3 regions of the Bradyrhizobium sp. USDA 4472 genome follow, and region 3 is predicted to be linked to each of the others. Evidence: predicted binding sites of a transcription regulator. Region 3 holds the regulator's gene; each other region holds the start of a gene.
What was found. The regulator LexA, encoded in region 3, represses DNA repair genes until DNA is damaged. The targets are predictions, from matches to a motif close to TGTTCNNNNTGTGTTCNG.
Positions count from the first base shown of each region.

Region 1: the regulator LexA is predicted to act here: its motif matches at 3,415-3,432, upstream of ACVWZ4_RS02150 (DUF3072 domain-containing protein).
Region 2: the regulator LexA is predicted to act here: its motif matches at 1,723-1,740, upstream of ACVWZ4_RS02725 (PA0069 family radical SAM protein).

Region 1 is NZ_JBSSAM010000001.1:453,617-460,597, reverse strand. It holds gene ACVWZ4_RS02175 (putative bifunctional diguanylate cyclase/phosphodiesterase) at 1-126, shown strand, start outside; gene ACVWZ4_RS02170 (hypothetical protein) at 295-507, shown strand; gene ACVWZ4_RS02165 (Do family serine endopeptidase) at 655-2,178, shown strand; gene ACVWZ4_RS02160 (hypothetical protein) at 2,450-2,812, shown strand; gene ACVWZ4_RS02155 (DUF6496 domain-containing protein) at 2,820-3,113, opposite strand; gene ACVWZ4_RS02150 (DUF3072 domain-containing protein) at 3,184-3,378, opposite strand; gene ACVWZ4_RS02145 (hypothetical protein) at 3,494-3,715, shown strand; gene ACVWZ4_RS02140 (hypothetical protein) at 3,750-3,959, shown strand; gene ACVWZ4_RS02135 (hypothetical protein) at 3,995-4,195, shown strand; gene ACVWZ4_RS02130 (hypothetical protein) at 4,248-4,481, opposite strand; gene ACVWZ4_RS02125 (hypothetical protein) at 4,555-4,812, opposite strand; gene ACVWZ4_RS02120 (hypothetical protein) at 4,955-5,176, shown strand; gene ACVWZ4_RS02115 (HWE histidine kinase domain-containing protein) at 5,173-6,666, opposite strand; gene ACVWZ4_RS02110 (HAMP domain-containing protein) at 6,680-6,981, opposite strand, start outside.
Region 2 is NZ_JBSSAM010000001.1:566,808-573,788, reverse strand. It holds gene ACVWZ4_RS02730 (phosphoketolase family protein) at 1-1,551, opposite strand, end outside; gene ACVWZ4_RS02725 (PA0069 family radical SAM protein) at 1,762-2,925, shown strand; gene ACVWZ4_RS02720 (VOC family protein) at 2,947-3,402, shown strand; gene ACVWZ4_RS02715 (ribonuclease HII) at 3,480-4,274, shown strand; gene ACVWZ4_RS02710 (glycosyltransferase family 39 protein) at 4,374-5,882, shown strand; gene ACVWZ4_RS02705 (uracil-DNA glycosylase) at 5,896-6,699, opposite strand; gene ACVWZ4_RS02700 (electron transfer flavoprotein-ubiquinone oxidoreductase) at 6,836-6,981, shown strand, end outside.
Region 3 is NZ_JBSSAM010000001.1:6,066,175-6,073,155, forward strand. It holds gene ACVWZ4_RS28500 (nuclear transport factor 2 family protein) at 1-206, shown strand, start outside; gene ACVWZ4_RS28505 (DUF2171 domain-containing protein) at 296-529, shown strand; gene ACVWZ4_RS28510 (ComEC/Rec2 family competence protein) at 626-2,911, shown strand; gene ACVWZ4_RS28515 (hypothetical protein) at 2,922-3,356, opposite strand; gene ACVWZ4_RS28520 (hypothetical protein) at 3,550-3,753, opposite strand; gene lexA (transcriptional repressor LexA) at 3,940-4,641, opposite strand; gene ACVWZ4_RS28530 (molybdopterin molybdotransferase MoeA) at 4,818-6,029, opposite strand; gene ACVWZ4_RS28535 (hypothetical protein) at 6,243-6,431, opposite strand; gene ACVWZ4_RS28540 (HAD family hydrolase) at 6,580-6,981, opposite strand, start outside.

The DNA.
Region 1 (6,981 bases), 5.6 Mb from region 3:
CAGCGCGCCTTCCTGGCAGGTGAGACTTGTGAGGAGATGCAGGGCTATCTCATCGGCCGCCCCGAACCGATGGAACATTATTTCGATTTGATCGGCATCGACGTCGAACGTCGCCGTTACGCCTAAACACCTTGTGAGTTCCGATCGCGTGGCCCGATAGGAACCAACGCGCCTCTGCGCATTTCCTAAAAGTTAACGCAGGTTAAGCGCGGGCGCGCAAAAATGTTTTGCACAACCGCCATCGGCGTGACGCAAATCAGGGTAATAAGACCTGCAATTGCGAGGGAGGGTCTCATGGAGAACGTACGTCGCTACCGCGCGCTGGCGTCCCTCTGTCGCCAGCAGGCGGCCTATCGGCCGCTCCAGAACTGGCAGCTGCTCGGTCAGGCCGAACATTTCGAACATCTCGCCGAGATCGCATTGAAGGCGCATTTCGACGCTTGCAATGCGCAACCGGAAGAGGACGCCACCGGAGACGCGGCATGGGAACATCCAGCTGCGGCCTGAGGGGGCTTTCGTCATTGCTCGGAAGAATTCCCCTGCGGCGGCCCGCCGCACGACCTTTGCCAAGAATTAATCGCGTGGACGGGACGTCGTAAGGTGACGATCTCCATGTTGGGTGCAAGGCGACTTACCCAACATGGAGATTTCGACATGACCCATCGCGAGAATTCCGACACCACCAGGACCCGTAGGATTCTGAAGCCGCGCCGGATTGCGCTGCTCGGCACCGTGGCCGCGCTTGGCGTGGCCGTGCTGGTTGCTTCTCCCGCGTCAACGCCGTTCGGCGTGACTTCCCTGATTTCGCCGGCGCAGGCAGCTGACAGCGCAGCGACGCCGCCGGGCTTCGCCGACCTCGTCAGCAAGGTCAAGCCGGCCGTCATCTCCGTGCGGGTGAAGATCGACCGCGACAACGACAAGAGCGCGATGCTGCAACAGAACCGGATGGATCAGGACGAGGATTCTCCGTTCGAGCAGTTCGGCTTCCGCTTCCCGGGCGGGATGAATGGCATGCCGCGCCAGCATCACCAGGTGATCACGGGCGAGGGCTCCGGGTTCTTCATCTCCGCAGACGGTTATGCCGTGACCAATAACCATGTCGTCGACCACGCCGAGTCGGTGCAGGTGACGACGGACGACGGCACGATTTACACCGCGAAGGTGGTCGGCACCGACCCGAAGACCGATCTCGCGTTGATCAAGGTGGAGGGCAAGACGAACTTCCCGTTCGTGAAATTCTCCGATCAGAAGCCGCGGATCGGCGACTGGGTGGTCGCTGTCGGCAATCCCTTCGGCCTCGGCGGCACCGTGACGGCCGGCATCGTCTCGGCCAGTGGCCGCGATATCGGCAACGGTCCTTACGACGACTTCATCCAGATCGATGCGCCGATCAACAAGGGCAATTCCGGCGGTCCGGCCTTCGACATGAACGGCAATGTGATCGGCGTGAACACTGCGATCTATTCGCCGTCGGGCGGCTCGGTCGGCATCGGTTTCGATATTCCGTCCGCGACTGCAAAGCTCGTCGTCGCCCAGCTGAAGGACAAGGGTGCGGTGACCCGCGGCTGGCTCGGCGTGCAGGTGCAGCCGGTGACCGCGGAGATCGCCGACAGCCTCGGCCTCAAGGCGGCGCGCGGTGCGATCGTCGACAACCCGCAGGATGGCAGCCCGGCGGCGAAGGCCGGCATCGAGGCGGGCGACGTCATCACCGCCGTCAACGGCACGGCGATCAAGGACTCGCGCGATCTCGCCCGCACCATCGCCGGGTTGGCGCCGGGCACATCGGTGAAGCTCGACGTCCTCCACAAGGGCGACAGCAAGACGGTGACACTTGCGCTCGGCGAGCTGCCGAATGAACAACAGGCCAAAGCCGACGAGGGCAAAACGCAGCAGGCCCCCGGCACGCCGCGCCTCGGCCTCAGCCTGGCGCCGGCCGGCGAGGTTCAGGGTGCAGGCCAGAAGGGCGTCGTGGTCACCGAAGTCGACCCGCAGGGACCGGCGGCACAGCATGGCATCCAGACCGGCGACGTCATTCTCAATGTCGGCGGCAAGGCGGTCGCCAATGTCGGCGACGTTCGCTCCGAACTGGCCCAGGCCAAATCGTCGGGCAAGCACAGCGTGCTGTTGCAGGTGAAGAACGCGGAGGCGACCCGCTTCGTCGCGGTGCCGCTCGCATAGCCGCGCGCTCGACGGCAAAGTCAAAAGGCGGCCTGTGGGCCGCCTTTTTCGTGCGCGCGCGCGAGATACCCACAGGGCACCGATAACATTCTCGTTAACGGCAGCAATGGTGACCGGTTCGCCCGAAAAAGCCGCGTTCGCAAGTCAGACTTCGGAATAGTGTGTTGTGCTTCGGCTGCAATGAAGCCGCCGAGGTGAATTGCAAGAGTGAAACGTCACGGCCGGCTGTTTTGTGGAACCGACCGGCGGTTCGCATTTGATCGGTGCCGACATGGATCGATTGAAGCTCTCGCTGAAGCTTGCGCTGCTCGTAGCGCCGCTTGTGCTGTGGACCGGAAGCGCCTCGGGGCGCGATGACGGCCGCTTCACCGACTCGCCGCTCAAGCCCTGGTTCGACAGCCTGCGCAGCCATCTTGGTCCGTGCTGCTCCGATGCCGACGGCGTCGCCGTGGCCGACCCCGATTGGGAGTCCCACAATGGGCACTATCGAGTCCGTCTCGACGGGGAGTGGGTGGAGGTCCCCGATGAAGCCGTGATCACCGAGCCGAACCGCGCCGGCCGCACCATGGTCTGGCCGGTCAAGACTGTGTTCGGTGTTTCGATCCGCTGCTTCATGCCTGGCAGCATGATCTGACGCCGCGTCATCGCTTGCTGGATTTGCGCTTCGAGCTCTTCCTGGTCGTCTTTCTCTTGGTCGCCTTCTTGGACGTCTTCTTCTTGGACGTCTTCCGCTTCGACGCCTTCTTCGGGACCTTCTTGCCCTTCGCGCGCGCTTCGGACAAACCGATTGCGATCGCCTGCTTGCGGCTCTTCACGCGTCCGCCGCGACCGCCCGGTCCGCTCTTGGCGGTCCCCTTCTTGTAACGGCGCATTTCGCGCTCGACGTCGCTGCCGGCACTGCGTGAGTAGCGGCGCTTCTTTGCCTTGCGTGCCATCAACTCTCTCCCTTGGCCCAAGGAAAGAACCGTATTGCTGACGCAACGTTCCAACGGCGCGGGTCGCGCTTCAGAAGGAGTTCGCGAGCTCGATTTCCGCCTCCAGCACCTGGATGCGGCGCGCGGCTTCGGCAAAGGACAGAGCGCGATCGTACTGGGCTGGCTGATAGGCCTCTTCGCTGAGCCGTTTCAGCCGCAGCCCCTGGGCCCGGGTCATCTGATCCATGAGAAAAGCCTTGGCCTCATATTTACCGTGAACCTGCATGTCCGCTCTCCATCTCGAATTCGTGGCTTGACTATATGTTCTTATTTTGTTCTAACAAGCCATGGACAACCGGATTAATGAAATTCGACGCAAAATCAGGGCCTTGAGGCTTGAGATGGCCGATATCGAGGCGACCGTGCGCGATCTCGTCAATCGCGATCGAGACTGCACCGAGCGGGTTCAGGCGCAGATGGATCTGCGCCGGAAAATCACTCTGCTGATCGCCGAATGGAAAGCCGCAGGCGGCGGCGAGGTGTTGCCCGACAGCCGTGACCGGGTGCGCCTTCGTCCGCCGAAGAGCGAGAGCAAGGCGGCAAGCGTGGCTGCGCCGCGCTGAAGCAGACGATGCATGTGCTGGATGGAGGCTTGTGGTGGAGGAAGACCCGGACACCTACCGGATTCTGAAACTGCGCGCCGAGATCCTCGAATTGGGCTCCGCGATCCGGCAGTTGCAGCGCGAGGGCCTCGACGATGCTGCGGCCCAGATCCTGATCATGCGCAAGCGGGCCCGGCTTGACCACCTCGTGAAGACAGCCTCCGCCGGCGGCTGCCTTAACATCACTGACATCCGACGCAGCTAAAGCAGTCGCGCAACGCGACATGCTGGAGCTCGTCCATGCCGCATGCCGACATGACCGCCGCGCTGCAGGCGGTGCTCGATGAAGTCTGCGCGGACATTCCCCCGGGGGATACGACGTTGCGCGAGCGCGTCGCCGCGAGCTTGCGTGCAGCCGCGCGCGAGGATGATTGCTCTCTCGAGGATTTGAAACAGGTCGGCCGCCGCGCACTGACCCGCACGCCGACGATGTGGCGTTAAGGGACGTCCGGCCGGAAAGCCCCGCGTCACCGCGGGGCTCCTATTGCGGCGCTTACTTGCTCGTACCGTTCTGGGGCTTGGTCATGCTGCCGCCCTGGTCGCTGCCGGGGCCGGCGCCACCCTGGCCCGACGCGTCGGGAGCAACGTTCTTCTTCATGTTCGCTCCCGTCGTGGTCTGCGACATGGAGGAATGGTGCTTCTTGTGCGACTTGGCCTGCGCGGCGAACGGCGCGGCGGCGAGGCCGGTTGCCAGCATCACGGCAAGAGCGAGCTTGATCGTCTTCATGTGAAGGAACTCCCTGAGTTGAATTGACGCAGGCAGCCAACCGCTTTCGGTCGCAGGAGTTCCGAACAAAGTGTCAAGATTGCTTGTCCTCGCTGAGGATGAATACAATTCCCGTCAGCGCTGCGCCAATCGCAAACGTCGTCACCAGAGTCGCGGCAAAAACGAATGCCGCCGAACGCCCGCTCTGGTTCAGCAACTCGGCGACCGCAGGATTGGCCAGGATGAGCGCGAGCGTGAATGCAAGACCGAGTGCCGCGCCCATCATCGCGTGCGTCATCAACTTGATGATGCCGGTGGAAGAGATGAGGCTTGACGATTTTTTTGCGCGCATGGCTCTGCCGCTCGAACTGGCAGGCAAACGCGAGCGGCGATCGCGGGTTCCAGCCCCGTGAAAGAATTGTCACGACCCGCTTCATCCGGCGTTCATCCGGGCCTTGCGAAGATGGATCACCGTCAACACGGGAACATTTGATATGGGTAAAGTGGTCTTTCTCTATCGCTCGTTGGCGTACCGTAACGCGGCGGCCGACATGCTGCGCAAGGCGCGCAAGCTGCCGCGCGGTGCCGAGCGCAGCGCCGCCCGCCGTTATGCGACGGCCTTGCGCGATCTTGCGCAGACGGAAGCCTGGCTCGAGGGGCGCGTCGCCGACGAGCCGCGGCCGATGCCGCGATTGAAACTCGCTGCGTCGCGTTAACCGGAGGCGCGCTGAAGCTCCAGAGAGTCGCTGGCTTCGAACTTGTCCTGCGCTTCCGATGTTGCCGCGCTCTTGCGCGTCAACGGAACGTCGAGGCGGCACAACAGGCCCTCCGGACGCCAATCAAATTGCGCCTGTCCGCCGAGTTGGGATTCCACACTGGCCAGCAGGCTTCTCGTTCCGAAGCCACGCGCTTTCGGCGCTCTGACCCGGGGACCGCCGGTTTCTTCCCAAGTCAAGGTGAGGAGATCGTTCTCGGCCTGCCAGCCGATCGTGAGCCGTCCCGACCGTGTCGAGAGCGCGCCATACTTCGCCGAATTGGTGAAGAGCTCGTGCAGCGCCAGCGCCAGTGTCTGCGCCGTCGCCGGCAGCAATTGCACCTCCGGGCCCGCAAACTTGATCTGTCCGCCCACCGAGTAGGGTGCAAGCTCCTCCTCGATCAGCCTCGATAGCTCGGCGCCCCGCCAGCTCGACAGCGACAGGATGGTGTGCACGCGCGCGAGCGCGTTGATGCGGCCCTCGACCGCGTTGACATAAGCCTTGACCTCGTCGGCGCGGGTCAGGCGCACGATCGACTGTGCGAGCGCGAGTGCGTTCTTGGCGCGATGATCGACCTCGCGCGCCAGCAGGTTCTGTCGCTCCTCGGCGCGCTTGCGTTCGGTGATGTCGACCGTGACGCCGCTCACCCGCACGACGCGGCCGTTGGGATCGACGGTTGCGGCCGCCGTGCCGACGCACCAGCGCACCTCGCCATCAGGCCGGCGAATACGAAACTCGCCTTCATAGGCGTGAGAGCCGGTGTTGAAGGCGGCAATGGCCCGGCTGAACTGGTCGGCGTCGTCGGGATGCAGCAGTGCCTGGACGCTGGCCGAGGTGACGTTGAAGGTCTCCGGCGTCACGCCGAAAATGCGGTACTGGCCCTCGTCCCACATCCAGTCGCCGTTGATCCAATCCCAATCCCAGGATCCCATCTTGCCGGCAGCGATCGCCATGCTGCGACGCTCTTCGCTCTCGCGCAGCTTTGCGGTGGAATTCTCGAGCTCAGCCGTGCGGGCGCGGACGCGATCCTCGAGATCCTGGTTCAGCCGTTCGAGCTCGCGCGTCTTGCGGTACAGCTCGGCAAACACCTTGACCTTGGCACGCAGCACCTCCGGTATGACAGGCACCGGCACGTAGTCGACCGCGCCCATCTCGTAGCCGCGCAAGCGGTCGATGTCGCTGACTTGAATCGCCGAGATGAAGATCATCGCAGTCTTCTGGAAGCGCGGATGCTCGCGGATCATCGCGGCGAGCTCGAAGCCATCGAGCTCGGGCATGCAGACGTCGACCAGGATCACCGCGATCTCGGTCTTGAGCAGCACCTCCAGCGCCTCGCGGCCTGACGAGGCGATCACGAGGTTCTCGCCGAGTTCCTTCAGGATCACCTCGTAAGCAAGCAGCTTGGCCGGCTGGTCGTCGACGAGGAGGATATTGACCTTTTCATGGTCCATTCGCGGATCCCACTCAGCGATGCAGCCACATGCGGATTGCAAGCAGCAATTGATCGGTATTGACGGGCTTTGCCAGATAATCCGAGGCGCCGGCCTCCAGGCATTTTTCGCGGTCGCCCTTCATCGCCTTCGCCGTCAGCGCGATGATCGGCAGGCGCAGGAACGACGGGTTCTCCCGGATCACGCCGATGGTCTGATAGCCATCCATCTGCGGCATCATGATGTCCATGAGCACGATGGCGATTTCAGGGTTGGATTCGACCAGCGTCACCGCCTCGCGGCCGGTGGTCGCCGTCAGCACTTTCATGCCGCGGC
Region 2 (6,981 bases), 5.5 Mb from region 3:
CGGCCGCCGCCAGGGCAGGTGCCGCGTCACCTTCAGCCATTTGGCGTGCTGATTGAACATGGAATCCACGATGTGGATGAAGGCCTCGTAGCAGGAGAAGAAGCCGTGCCGGCCGGTGAGGAGATAGCCCTCGAGCCAGCCTTGGCAGAGATGCTCGCTCAACACCTCCATGACGCGGCCGTCTTGCGCGAGATGGACGTCGTAAGGCACGGTCGGCTCCATCCAGACGCGTTCGGTCGCGTCGAACACGGCATCGAGCCGGTTTGAGGCGGTCTCGTCCGGGCCCATGATGCGGAAGTTGCGCTCGTCCGCGTTGAGACGAACGACGTCGCGCAAAAATTTGCCGAGTTCGCGCGTCGCTTCCGCCGTGACTCCGCCGGGCTCCGGCACCTCGACTGCAAACTCTCGGAAGTTCGGCAGCTTCAGCTCCTTCTTGAGGAGCCCGCCATTGGCGTGCGGATTGGCGCCCATGCGCCTGTTGCCTTCGGGTGCGAGCGCCTGAAGCTCGGCAACGAGCGCGCCGCTCTCGTCGAACAGCTTTTCCGGCTCGTAGCTGCGCATCCAGTCGTCGAGAATCTTCAGATGCGCTGGATTTTCGCGGCAGTTCGCCACGGGCACCTGATGGGCGCGCCAGAAGCCTTCGACTTTCTTGCCGTCGACCTCCTTCGGGCCGGTCCAGCCCTTCGGGCTCCGCAGCACGATCATCGGCCAGCGCGGCAGCTCGATCGTGTTGCGGCCGTCTCGGGCGTGCTGCTGGATCGAGCGGATGCTGGCGAGCGCAAGGTCGAGCGCATCTGCCATGGCGCGGTGCATCAGCTTGGGATCGTGGCCCTTGACGAGCAGCGGTTCATGGCCGAGCCCACGGAAGAGTTCACGGATCTCGCTGTCGGGCATCCGGCCGAGCACGGTCGGATTGGCGATCTTGTAGCCATTGAGGTGGAGGATCGGCAGGACCGCGCCGTCATGCGCTGGATTGAGGAACTTGTTCGAATGCCAGGACGCGGCGAGCGGGCCGGTCTCGGCCTCGCCGTCGCCGACGACGCAGGCCACGATCAGATCAGGATTGTCGAACGCCGCGCCATACGCGTGCACCAGCGCGTAGCCGAGCTCGCCGCCTTCGTGGATCGAGCCTGGCGTTTCCGGTGCTGCGTGGCTCGGAATGCCGCCGGGGAAGGAGAACTGCCTGAAAAGTTTCCGCAATCCGTCCGCATCGCGCCCGATATCAGGATAGATCTCGCTGTAGCTGCCTTCGAGATACGCGTTGGCGACCATTCCCGGGCCGCCATGGCCGGGACCGCAGACATAGATCATGTCGACGTCCAGCGCGCGGATGACGCGGTTGAGATGGGCGTAGATGAAGTTCAGCCCCGGCGTCGTGCCCCAATGGCCGAGCAGGCGCGGCTTGATGTGCTCGGGCCGGAGCGGCTCGCGCAGCAGCGGATTGTCCAGAAGGTAGATTTGCCCGACAGAGAGATAGTTCGCCGCGCGCCAGTAGCGATCAAGGAGATCGAGGTCACTGCTTGCAGCAGCCTGTTGTCGTCGAGATGTCATGATCCTGCCGACCTTTACCAGGGATCGTCACCAACCGGGTTCCGGCGAGATCGATCCTTCTCCTGCATCAAACCGGACCGAGGTCACGCGGTGTTGCGTGAGGTCAACGGCGTGCGCCCGAACTTTGGGCAGCGCTACTGTGCATGGGGTTGTTTTCGTCTTTTGGATTCTTGTTCTTGATTTGTTCCTTTGTCGTGCTATCTTGATGGCATGAGTCCAGCATCTTCTTCTGCTCTCAAGCACCCGCCGGTCACGGCGCCCTCCGAGCCGGCGGGTGCGCCTTCCGATTTCCCCGAGCTCGGCCTCGCCATCGATCGCGTGCGCAGGCGCGGGCGGGGCGCGCAGTCCAACGCCAGCGGCCGCTACGAGGCCGAGGCCCGCGTCGCCTTCGACGATGGCTGGCAGAGCCTTGAAGAGTTGCCGCCGTTCAAGACCACGGTCGCGGTGGACACCTCGCGCAAGGTGATCACCCGCAACGATTCTCCCGACATCGGCTTCGACCGTTCGATCAATCCCTACCGTGGTTGCGAGCACGGCTGCGTCTATTGCTTCGCGCGGCCGACGCATGCCTATCTCGGCCTGTCGGCGGGGCTCGACTTCGAGTCAAAGCTGTTTGCCAAGCCGGAGGCGCCAGTTCTGCTCGAGAAGGAACTCGCGGCCTCAGGCTACGAGCCGCGGATGATCGCGATCGGCACCAACACCGATCCGTATCAGCCGATCGAGCGCGAGCGCAAAATCATGCGCGGGATTCTCGAAGTGCTGGAGCGCACCGGCCATCCCGTCGGCATCGTCACCAAATCTGCGCTGGTCACACGCGACATCGACATTCTCGCCCGCATGGCCAAGCGCAACCTGGCCAAGGTCGCAATCTCGGTGACCTCGCTCGATCCGAAGTTGGCGCGCACCATGGAGCCAAGGGCCTCGACGCCGCCGAAGCGGCTGCAGGCGCTGAAGCAGCTTTCGGAGGCCGGCATTCCCACCACCGTGATGGTCGCGCCCGTGATCCCCGCGCTGAACGATTCCGAGATCGAGCGCATTCTCGATGCCGCCACGCATGCCGGCGTCAAGGAAGCCTCCTACGTGCTGCTGCGGCTGCCGCTCGAGGTGCGCGATCTCTTCCGCGAATGGCTGATGGCGAATTATCCGGACCGCTATCGCCACGTCTTCACGTTGATCCGCGACATGCGCGGCGGCCGCGACTACGATTCGAAATGGGGCGAGCGCATGAAGGGGACCGGCCCGATGGCCTGGACCATCGGCCGCCGCTTCGAGATCGCCTGCGATCGGCTCGGGCTCAACAAGCGCCGCTCGAAGCTGACCACGGATCATTTTGCGCGGCCGAAGTTGAACGGCGAGCAGCTCAGCCTGTTCTGAGCGGGACGAGCGAGGTGTGTGATGAGCAAGGAACTGCCGGCTCCCGTGCCGCGACTGACGGTGATCACGCTTGGTGTGCGTGACATCCGCGCCAGCATCGCCTTCTACGCCGCACTCGGTTTTTCGCGCCGGCTGAAGGTAACAGGCGAGGCCGTGGCGTTCTTCGACACCGGCGGCCCGGTGCTCGGCCTGTTTCCGTGGGCCCAGCTCGCCGATGACGCCAGACTGCCGGACCAGCCGAGGCCGACGACGTTCCGCGGCATCACGCTCGCCTGGAACTGCGCCTCGCGCGAGGAGGTCGATGCCGTGCTGGCTTTTGCGCTTCGGACGGGCGCGGTCTTGCTGAAGGCTGCGCACGAGACCGATTATGGCGGCTATTCCGGGTATTTTGCCGATCCCGATGGCCATCCCTGGGAGGTCGTCGTGGCGCCCGGCATCGAGGTCGGCGACGACAGGCGCGTGCATCTGACCGAGTAGGGCGGTTCATCTGAATAACGGGAATTGTCTGGGGTTCCCGGTTGCGCGGGCGGGCCGGCTTGCGCACGATCCCGGCCATGATTCGGGACAAGTCCAGTAAGACGCCGGCCAAAGATGCGCCGCAGAACGCGGTTGCGCAAAAGGCGGCCAAGGCGCCGCCTGCCAAAGCCAGCTTCCGCCGCGAGCGCGCGCTGATCAAGCGCGGCGTGTGGCCGATCGCGGGCTGCGACGAGGCCGGCCGCGGGCCGCTCGCCGGTCCCGTGGTGGCGGCCGCGGTGATTCTCGATCCCGACCGCATCCCGCGTGGCATCGACGATTCCAAGCGATTGACTGTGGAAGAGCGCGAAAAGCTGTTCGACAAGATCTGCGCCACCGCGCAAGTCTCGGTCGCCGTGGCTTCGCCCGCGCGCATCGACCGCGACAACATCCTGCGTGCCTCGCTCTGGGCGCTGAAGCGCGCGGTGGTTGCTCTACCAGAGGCGCCGAAGCACGTCTTCGTCGATGGCCGCGACCGGCTCGACACGCCCTGCGACTGCGAGGCCGTGATCGGCGGCGACGGCATCGTACTTTCGATTGCGGCCGCTTCCATCGTCGCCAAGGTGACGCGTGACCGGTTAATGTGCGCGCTGGCGCAGGATTGCCCCGGCTATGGCTTCGAGCAGCACAAGGGCTACGGGGTCCCCGAACATCTCGACGCGCTGAACCGCCTCGGACCGACCGTTCACCACCGCAGCTTCTTCGCCCCGGTCGCCGCCGCACGCGCCAAGCACATGCCCTGGACAGTCTTGCCCGAGCGGGAACTGTTCGATGTCACCGCGATCGAGGTGCAGGTCCAGACGACAGTTGAAATCGATGCGTCCGCGGGCCTCTAGACCAGACGGTCGTTGCCACGACGCGTGTCGCCCTTTATCAAAACAGGTGTGAGCGAATAGGGCCGGCTGGACGGGTTGGCTGCATCTTGCGGGCGTTGCATGCGGTTTACCTCCCTGGTCATCGAGCTCATTCGCGCCCGGCCGCGGCTGATCGTCTGGATTGCCGTGCTGCTTCAAGCCGCGATGTGGTTGCTGGTGGCGCTGCTGTTCTATCGCAGCCCGCCGGGCAGCCTCGCGACCCTGCTGGCCTTCGGCAGGGAATACCAGGTCGGCACCGATCTGGGGCCGCCGCTGTCAATCTGGCTCGCCGATATCGCCTACCGGGCCGCCGGGGGCCATATGTTCGGCGTCTACGTCCTGGCCGAGATCTGCGAGATCGCCACCTTCATCGCGCTCTACCACCTGGCACGCGCCGTCGTCGGCGGCCAGCAGGCGGTGCTCGTCGTTCTTCTGACCATGACGCTGCTGGTCTTTTCCTCGTCGGCGCTCGACTTCGGACCTTTGGTGCTGGCCCGGCCGTTGTGGGCGCTGTTGCTGCTGCATTCCTGGCAGATCATCGGCCAGCGCCGCAATAATGCCTGGTTCGCCTGGTCGATCGAGGCCGGCCTGCTGCTCCTGACCACGCCGGCCGCGATCTTCCTGCTCGCGTTGCTCGTCGTATTCGCATTCGCGACCGCCGGCGGTCGCCGGACCTTGCACGCGCTCGATCCGCTGTTTGCGGTCATCGTCGTCGCCGTGCTGGCGCTACCCTATGCGGTCTGGCTGATGCGCGCCGAGACCCTTGTGCTGCCAGCCTTGCCGCAAGTGGCCGACATCGGCGCCCGTGCGAACCATGCCGCCTGGCTGCTTGGCGGCCTCGTGCTCGGCGCCATCGCAGTCCCGGTGCTGACCTTCCTCAACACCCCCCTGTTCGCCGGCAAGTGCGAGGACGCGCCGATCATCTACCGGCCGCCGGTCGAGCCGCTGGCCCGCCACTTCGTCTATTTCTTTGCGCTGGCGCCGGCGCTCGGCGGCGTCCTGCTCGCCGGCCTGTTCGGGCTCGATGCCGTCGTCGGCGGCGCCGGTATCGTGTTGATCATGTCGGGTCTCGCGACGGTCGTGGTATCGGGCGATCTCATCGCGATGCGCCGCGCTCGTATGCTGCGCACGGTGTGGGCGGCGGCCGTCCTGGCACCCGCTGTCGGCGTCGTACTGGCCGTGCTGTTGCTGCCCTGGAGCGGCACTGGCGAGATCGCGACCTCGATGCCGGCCCGTGCGATCTCCGACTTCTTCGACGACAGCTTTGCCCGCCGGACCAACCATCGCCTGCGCGCGGTGGCCGGCGACACGCAGCTTGCAAGCCTGATCGCGCTGCATTCCGGCCGGCCGCATCTCTTCATCGATGCTGATCCCGCGCGTACGCCGTGGATGTCACAGGCAAAGTTCAACGAGAGTGGCGGCGTCGTGGTCTGGCGCGCGTCCGACACCGCCGGCACCCCGCCGCCCGACATCCTCGCGCGCTTCCCCGGCATCGTGCCCGAAGTGCCGCGGGCTTTCGAATGGCTTGTCACCGGACGCCAGCAATTGCTGCGCATCGGCTGGGCCATTGTGCGGCCGAAGGCGACGTGAGTACGAGCGCTTGCTAGCCCGCCAGCGCCTTGGCGATTGCCCGCAGATCCTGCCAGGCGAGGCGTTTGTAGGACGGCGAGCGCAGCAGATAGGCCGGATGAAACGTCGGCAGCGCCCGTATGGTGCGTGTGCCCGTGTCGTACTCGAACCAGCGCCCGCGCGTACGCATGATGCCTTCGCGCGTCGACAGCAGCGTCTGCGTCGAGGGATTGCCGAGCGTCACCAGCACGTCGGGATTCACCAGCTCGATATGACGCCGGATGAAGGGCAGGCAGATTTGCGTCTCCTGCGGGGTCGGCGTGCGGTTGCCGGGCGGCCGCCAGGGGATGACATTGGTGATGTAGGCCGTGCTGCGGTTGAGGCCTATGGCGCCGATCATCAAATCGAGCAGTTTGCCGCTGCGCCCGACGAAGGGCAGTCCCTCGATGTCCTCGTCCCGGCCCGGTGCCTCGCCGACGAACATGATGCGCGCTTGCGGATTGCCGTCGGCGAACACCAGCCGCGTCGCCGTGTGTTTGAGCGCGCAGCCCTCGAACCCCTGCATCAGTTCGCGCAGCGCCTCGAGAGTCGGCGCGCCGCGGGCAGCCTCGCGCGCAGCGGAGATCGCGACGTCGGGCGCCGGTGCGGCCTCGCCGCGCGTCACCACAGGCGCGGCGACAGCTCGCGGAGGCTCGGCCGGCGCAGCGCGAGGAGCGGGCGGCGGGGCATCTAATTCCGCCAGGCGGTCGATCGGCTGCTCTGCGAGCGCGCAGTCGACACCGGCCTCCAGGTAGAAGGCAAGAAGCTCTCGGACGGTGGGTGCGGGCTCGGGGATCATTGGGAAAGTCAGACTATTAGTTCATCTTAGGACGCCTTGCATCCCAGCGGAACGCATTTCCGTAGTTGTCCTACCCGGAAAAATCGGAAACAAGGGAGCGCAAATGACAAGGAACCGTCTCAAGGGCTGAGATCAGATGAGCACCGAAGAACTTCCCCCGCGCGAATCCATGGAATTCGACGTCGTCATCGTCGGCGCCGGTCCCTCGGGTCTGGCGGCCGCGATCCGGCTGAAGCAGATCAATGCCGATCTCAACGTCGTCGTCGTGGAGAAGGGCTCCGA
Region 3 (6,981 bases):
GCTGGCGCAGGCCGAGCGCGGCGTTCTCCGAGGTGCAGGCGGCGCAGGCAGGGCCCGATACGATCAACATGGGCGCGACCATCACGTTCGACCTGGCGGGCGAACGGCCTGACCTCGTCGTCAAGATCAGCTGGGTCATCATTCGCGAAGACGGCGACTGGAAGATCGTCAATCACCACGCCTCGGCGAAGGCGCCGTTGATCTGACAGGCGCGCCGCGCACGGCATCGTCATTCCGGCGCTGGAAACGAATGCGCGGGCGCCGGGTTGAGGTGGATCCACAGGAGCATCCCACCATGCAGAACATCGCTGAGCATATGGAAGTCATCGGCGCCGACGGTGTCCATATCGGCACGGTCGACAAGGTCGAAGGCAATCGCATCAAGCTGACCAAAAAGGACAGCGGCGAGGGCAGCCACAAGGGCCACCACCATTTCATCGACAAGGGCCTGGTTGCCGATGTCGAGGGCAACAAGGTTCGGCTGTCCGCCAAGGCCGATGTCGCCGTGACGATGGAAGAGGAAAAGTAGGGCGGAAGCCTCTTCGTTCCCGATTTGTGCCGCTATCCGTGCCGCCGCACGTTCCGGTAGCTTCCGTGCAGTAGCGTAGCGCAGGGTTGCTGAGGGATGGCGGAGCCGGGCCGGCCACAACGTGCCTCGCAAGGTATGGCCGGGACCTGGCCCGGCAGCGGCCGAACAGCGTCGGCCGGCGGCTTTGTGCCGGCAGGCTTCGGCGTCTGGTCGTCGATCGCCGGAAAGCTGGGTGATTGGGCGAAGGCCGAGGCCGGCGCTGGACGACTGTTCCCATGGGTCCCCATCGCCTTCGGCTGCGGCATCGCGCTGTACTTCGCCGCCGACCATGAGCCGGTGCTCTGGGTGACGGTCGCGACGGCGGGCGCGTCGACGCTTGGCGCGGTTCTGTTGCGGCGGAGCCGGTGGTTTGCACCCGCGATCATGATCGCGGCGGTTGCGGCCGGTCTTGCTGCGGCGACGTGGAGGACAGCAAGCATCGCCCACGCCGTGCTCGCAAAGCCGCTTTATTCCGTGTCGCTGTCGGGCTTCGTCGAGACCCGCGACATTCGCGAACGCACCGACCGGTTCGTGCTGCGCGTCACCGCGATGGAGGCGCAGCGCGGCGACGTCAAGCTCGAGCGCGTCCGCCTCTCCGTGCGCAAGGGGACGGCGCCCGATGTCGGCAGCTTCGTGCAGTTGAACGCCCGGTTGATGCCGCCGCTGTCGCCGTTGCGGCCGGGCAGCTACGATTTCTCGCGCGACATGTTCTTCCAGGGCATCGGCGCGTCCGGTTTCGCGATGGGGGCGATCACGACGGTGACGCCGCCGGTGTCAGGCGGATTGCAGTTGCGCTATGCTGCGCTCATGCAGGGCCTGCGCGATGCGATCGACGCGCGGATCCGCGCCGTGCTCGACGGCGACAACCGCGCAATCGCGACCGCGCTTTTGACCGGCCGCCGCGATGCGATCACCACGCCCGTCAACGATGCGATGTTCGTCTCGGGGCTTGGCCACGTGCTGTCGATCTCCGGCTATCACATGGCGGTCGTCGCTGGAGTCGTCTTCTTCGCGGTCCGCGCGCTGTTGGCGCTGATCCCCGGGCTGGCGGCCGGATTCGCAATCAAGAAATGGTCGGCGGCCGCGGCGCTGGTGGCCTCCGCATTCTATCTGCTGCTCTCGGGCGCGGAGGTCGCAACCCAGCGATCGTTCTTCATGACCGCGGTGGTGCTGATTGCCGTGATCGTCGACCGTCGCGCGATCACGTTCCGCACGCTGGCGGTGGCGGCGCTGATCGTGCTCGCGGTTGCGCCGGAAGCGCTGGTGCATCCGAGCTTCCAAATGTCGTTTGCGGCGACGCTCGGGCTGGTGGCAATGGTGCAGATCGGGATGCCGAACCTGCTTGCCTCGCCCGATCATTCGACGACGGCGCGGATTGCGCTGTGGGGCGGCCGCGAGATCGCGATGCTGTTCATGGCTTCCATGATCGCGGGGCTTGCGACCACGCCCTATGCCGCCTTCCATTTTCACCGCGTCACGCCCTACGGCGTGCTCGCCAATCTCGGTGCGATGCCCGTCGTCTCGGCGCTGGTGATGCCGGCCGGGCTGTTGGGACTGCTCGCGGCTCCATTCGGGCTGGACGGCGTGTTCTGGTGGCTGATGGGGATCGGCATCGACTGGATGATTGTGGTCACCCGCTGGGTGGCGGCATTGCCAGGGGCTATCGGCCATGTCGGCGCCTTCGGCACCGCGCCGCTGGTGACGGCGAGCCTGGGGCTTGTCCTGATGGGGCTGTTGCGCACGCCGCTGCGCTGGTCGGGTGCGATCGTGCTTGCGGTCGCAACGATCTGGGCCTTGTCGGTGCGGCAACCCGACATTCTCATTGCCGCCGACGGCCAGAACGTCGCGGTGCGCGGCAAGGATGGGCAGCTGCATCTGATCAGGACGAAGAAGGACAATTTCCTTCTCAAGGAGTGGCTCGCGGCGGACGCCGACCCGCGCGATGCCGCCAGCGCTTCGCTCGGCGACGGCGTGTCGTGCGACGATGCCGGCTGCGTGACGCCGCTTGCCGACGGCCGCATGATTGCGCTGGCGCTGCGCATCGACGCGCTGGCCGACGATTGCAGCCGCGCAGCGCTGGTGGTGACGGCGAGGCCTGCGCCGCCCGATTGCGCTGCAATGGTGATCGATCGGCCGCGTCTGGCGAGCCAGGGCGCGCTTGCGCTGACACAGCGCGGTGACGGTTTTGCGGTTCAGCCGGTGAGAGCGAGGGGCGCAAACCGCTCCTGGTCGCCGGTGGCGCCCGGCGATGCAGATTTCGGCCAAACCCTCAAGCCACGGTCGGCAGCTCCGCGGACCAAAGACGCAACGCCGTCGGAGGCCGACCTTCAGGCCGAGGACTAGAATCGACGCTTCAGCCGATCGGCAGGCGTGGCGGCGTCGTGCGACTGTCGGCGGCCACTTGCGGCTTGTGCTCGCGCTCGCCGAGCGGCTGGGTCACGGGCAGTTGCAGCACGGTTGCGCGCTGGCCTTCGACGAGCTGCGTCACCAGCACGTATTTGCCATCGGGGAATTCGATCGCGTCGTGATGGCGATCGGGAATGTGCGGATCAACCTTGCCGAACTTGCCTACGCGGGAATTGATGGTGCGGGTCCAGATCCACCTGTTGTCGTAGCGGACGTTGTCGGCGAAGGCGAGCTCCGTTCCCGGAAGCAGGCAGACCGCGACCGACATGTCGGCTTCAGAGGCGAAGCCGCGCGTCGAGGTGCCGCGGAACGTTGTCGTGACGATCGTCTCGCCGACTTCTGCGGGACGCGTCGCGACGGCATGCAAGCTATAGTCACACATCGGGTGCTCCTCATCGGGGATAGCAACCCGCGCCTCTGTCCTGGAGGCGCCGGCCTCTATCAGAGTTGAAGCCTGCAAGGCTCTGCTTGGTTGTAGGCAAATCTGCGGCTCCGATCCGCGAGCCGCAATCACATTATCTTTCCCGAACGGCTGGGAACAAAGCTTGCCTCCGTGCATTTGGGAGGCTTCGCGCTCAGCGTCCGGCCGGCGCGGACCAGCCGGAATATTGCCAGCCGGGCTGCGCCTGTTGCTCGATGGCGTTGCGGGCATCGCGGATCTGCGCGCTCGTCGCCTGCGGCACCTTGCCGAGGCGATGCTGCGCATGCGCAGCAAAGGCGTGCGATCCGGACGCTGCGATCAGCGTCATCGTGACGGTGCTCAGGATGATCTTGCTCATCATTCTCTCCTCAGTCTCCCTGGAGGCCCATCGAAGCGAGTGTGCTTCGTTGCGGCATGCCGGGGATGTAGGGCTGGAGAGGTGGCGGGATAATCTGTGCAGAACCAGAAAGTCTATCCAGCCGGAGCGGACAATCGTCCGCTCCAATCGTTGATCGCAGTCACCGATCGCGCGAGAACGTGGCGCTCAGTACTTGCGATAGAGACCGATCAGCTTGCCCTGGATCTTGACCCGGTTGGGGGGCAGGATGCGGACCTCATAGGCGGCATTCGCTGGCTCGAGCGCGATCGAGGCGCCGCGGCGACGGAAGCGCTTCAAGGTGGCTTCCTCGTCGTCGATCAGGGCGACGACGATGTCGCCAGTGTCGCAGCTCTCGTTGCGCTGGATGAGGGCCATGTCGCCGTCGAGGATGCCGGCGTCCACCATGGAATCGCCGCGCACTTCGAGCGCATAGTGCTCGCCCGCGCCGAGCATGTCGGGCGGAACGCTGATAGTGTGGCTGCGGGTCTGCAAGGCTTCGATCGGCGTACCGGCCGCGATCCGGCCCATGACGGGCACCGCGACGGGACGCTCGCCCTCATCCGCCGGCGGGCTCGACGTCATGCGCACCTTGCCGAGGTTGCCCTCGATGACGCTCGGGGTGAAGCCGCGGCGATTGCCGGCGGCGGCCTGGAGCTCGGGCAGCTTGATCACCTCGATCGCGCGGGCGCGGTTGGGCAGACGGCGGATGAAGCCGCGCTCCTCGAGCGCAGTGATCAGGCGGTGGATGCCCGATTTCGAGCGCAGATCGAGCGCGTCCTTCATCTCGTCGAAGGAGGGTGGTACGCCGCTTTCCTTCAGCCGCTCGCTGATGAACCGCAGGAGCTCGTATTGTTTGCGCGTTAACATCTCGACCAAAATCCCCCTGGTGATGTCGTTCAATTCCGAGACGCTGAATTCAGCCATAAGCCGCTACATGCTCGAAACAAATCATGAACGGACACTATATGTTCGATACATGTTCCGCAACTGCTTAATTTGCCGTGAACGCGACGAAGTTCGCGGAACGCACGCGAACGAAGCGGTCAGACGGGCAGCCGCAGCACCTCGCAAGCGGTGCCTGCTTCGGCCTTCGGCGCGAACGGTGCGCGCACGAGAAGTGCCTGTGCCGCAGCCAGATTCGAAAGCAACGAGGAGTCCTGATGATCGACGGGAACGGCGACCAGCGTGCCGTCGTCACGCTCTGCCAGCCGCGCGCGCAGATAATCTTCGCGCTGATCGTTGGCGCCGACATCGCGGCCGAGCACGGCGCGCTCGCGGCGATGATGAACCACCGAACGCCCCGACAGCGCGCGAATCAGCGGGACCAGAAACAGGAAAGCGCAAACGTAGGATGATACGGGATTGCCGGGCAGGCCGATCACGCGCATCGATCCGAGTTGCCCGTTCATCATGGGCTTGCCCGGTCGCATCGCGATCTTCCAGAACGCCATCGAGATACCTTCGTCCCTCAGTGCCTGTTGCACCAGATCGTGGTCGCCCACCGAGGCACCGCCGGTCGTGATCAGGATGTCGGCGCCGCTCTCGCGCGCGCGACGGATGCCCGATGTGGTGGCGGCAAACGTATCGGCCGCGACCCCGAGATCGATCGTGTCGGCACCTTCGCTGCGAGCCAGAGCATGAAGGGCATAGCCATTGGAATAGACGATCTGGCCGTGGCCGGGCGTCGAGCCCGGCATCACCAGCTCATCGCCGGTGGCGAGAATTGCGACCGTCGGCCGGCGGCGGACCGCGAGTTGCGGATGGTTCATCCCGGCGGCGAGTGCGAGGTCGCGCTCCGTGAGCCGCGTGCCGCTGCGCAGGAGCACGTCGCCCTCGCGGAAGTCGATGCCGGCCGGGCGGATGTGTCGTCCGGTGATGGCGGCTTCCTTGATCGTGATGCACTCGCCGTCGGCGACGGTGTCCTCCTGGATCACCACGGCATCCGCGTTATCGGGAACGACGCCACCGGTGAAGATCCGCACGGCTTCGCCGGCGCCGACCCTTCCAGCAAACGGCCGGCCGGCTGCGACTTCGCCGATCACCGTGAGCCGTGTGTCGACCTCGGCCGCATCGGCCGCACGCACGGCATAGCCATCCATCGCCGACATCGCCTCAGGCGGCTGCGTCCGCCGCGCCGCGACATCGCGCGCAAGCACGCGATGAAAGGCCCGATCGAGCGCGACTGTTTCCTCAGCCAGCGGCTCCGCTCCCGCGAGCACGGCAGCAAGCGCATCGGATACCGGCATGAGGGCCACGGTGAAAACTCCAGCTACGCCCATTCGGGCAAATCAGCGGCGAGAGTTCTAGCCGAGCGGGAGCGTCCAGGCAAAGCAGCCGCACAAGATGATTTATCCCACCCCTGGAGCCGTGGGACGAAGCTGGAGGTTCAGCCGGGGCATGATCTGGAGAGCGACGCATACCGGCACAACGACGGCCAAGGCAAAGACAAGAGCCGTGGCCAGCATCGGTCAGGTCCCCGGCGGCTCGCTCGGACTGACATCAGGCGCTTTGGGATTCTTGTCGGGCATTGGATCGGCCTGGGCCTTCAGGTCGGCGGCCTTGCTGATCAGTTTTGCGGAGAGCTCAGAATTCGAGGTGGTCCTGGCGTATTTCATCAGCAGGGAGGCCTGCTTGGTGAGGTAGGTTTTGCCCAACACGATGATAAGTCCAATGTAGAATTCCCAACGGACTATAGAGTCCGGAGCCGGGGATTCCGTTCCCGGAACTCTGTACAAAAATGCACAAAGGGTTTTGGTTCCCGAGTTCCAGTGAAATTGCCTCCGGAATCAGAGCCGGGTTGCCAAGTCAGATCCCCAGCGCCTTCAGGGCATTTCCGACGTCGGTCGGCGAGGTCACATGCACCGCGGTCAGGCCGCGCGCCCGTGCACCTTCCACGTTCTCGGCGAGATCATCGAAGAACACGATGCGGTTCGCGGGCACCCCCATCGCGGCGACGACATGGTCGAAGGCCTCCGCATCGGGTTTGCGCAGCCCGATGCTCGAGGACAGGTAGAGCTCGCGGAAATGCCCGAGCAGGTCGGCATATTCCTTCGAAAAAAAGTCCACATGGGGGCGGTTGGTGTTGGAGAAGGCATAGACCGGCATCTGCTTCGCCGCACGCGGCAGCAGCTCCGCAATATCAGGCATCTCGCCGGCGAAGATCGCGTTCCATCCTTCGAGGAACTGCGCATCCGAGATGCCGATGCC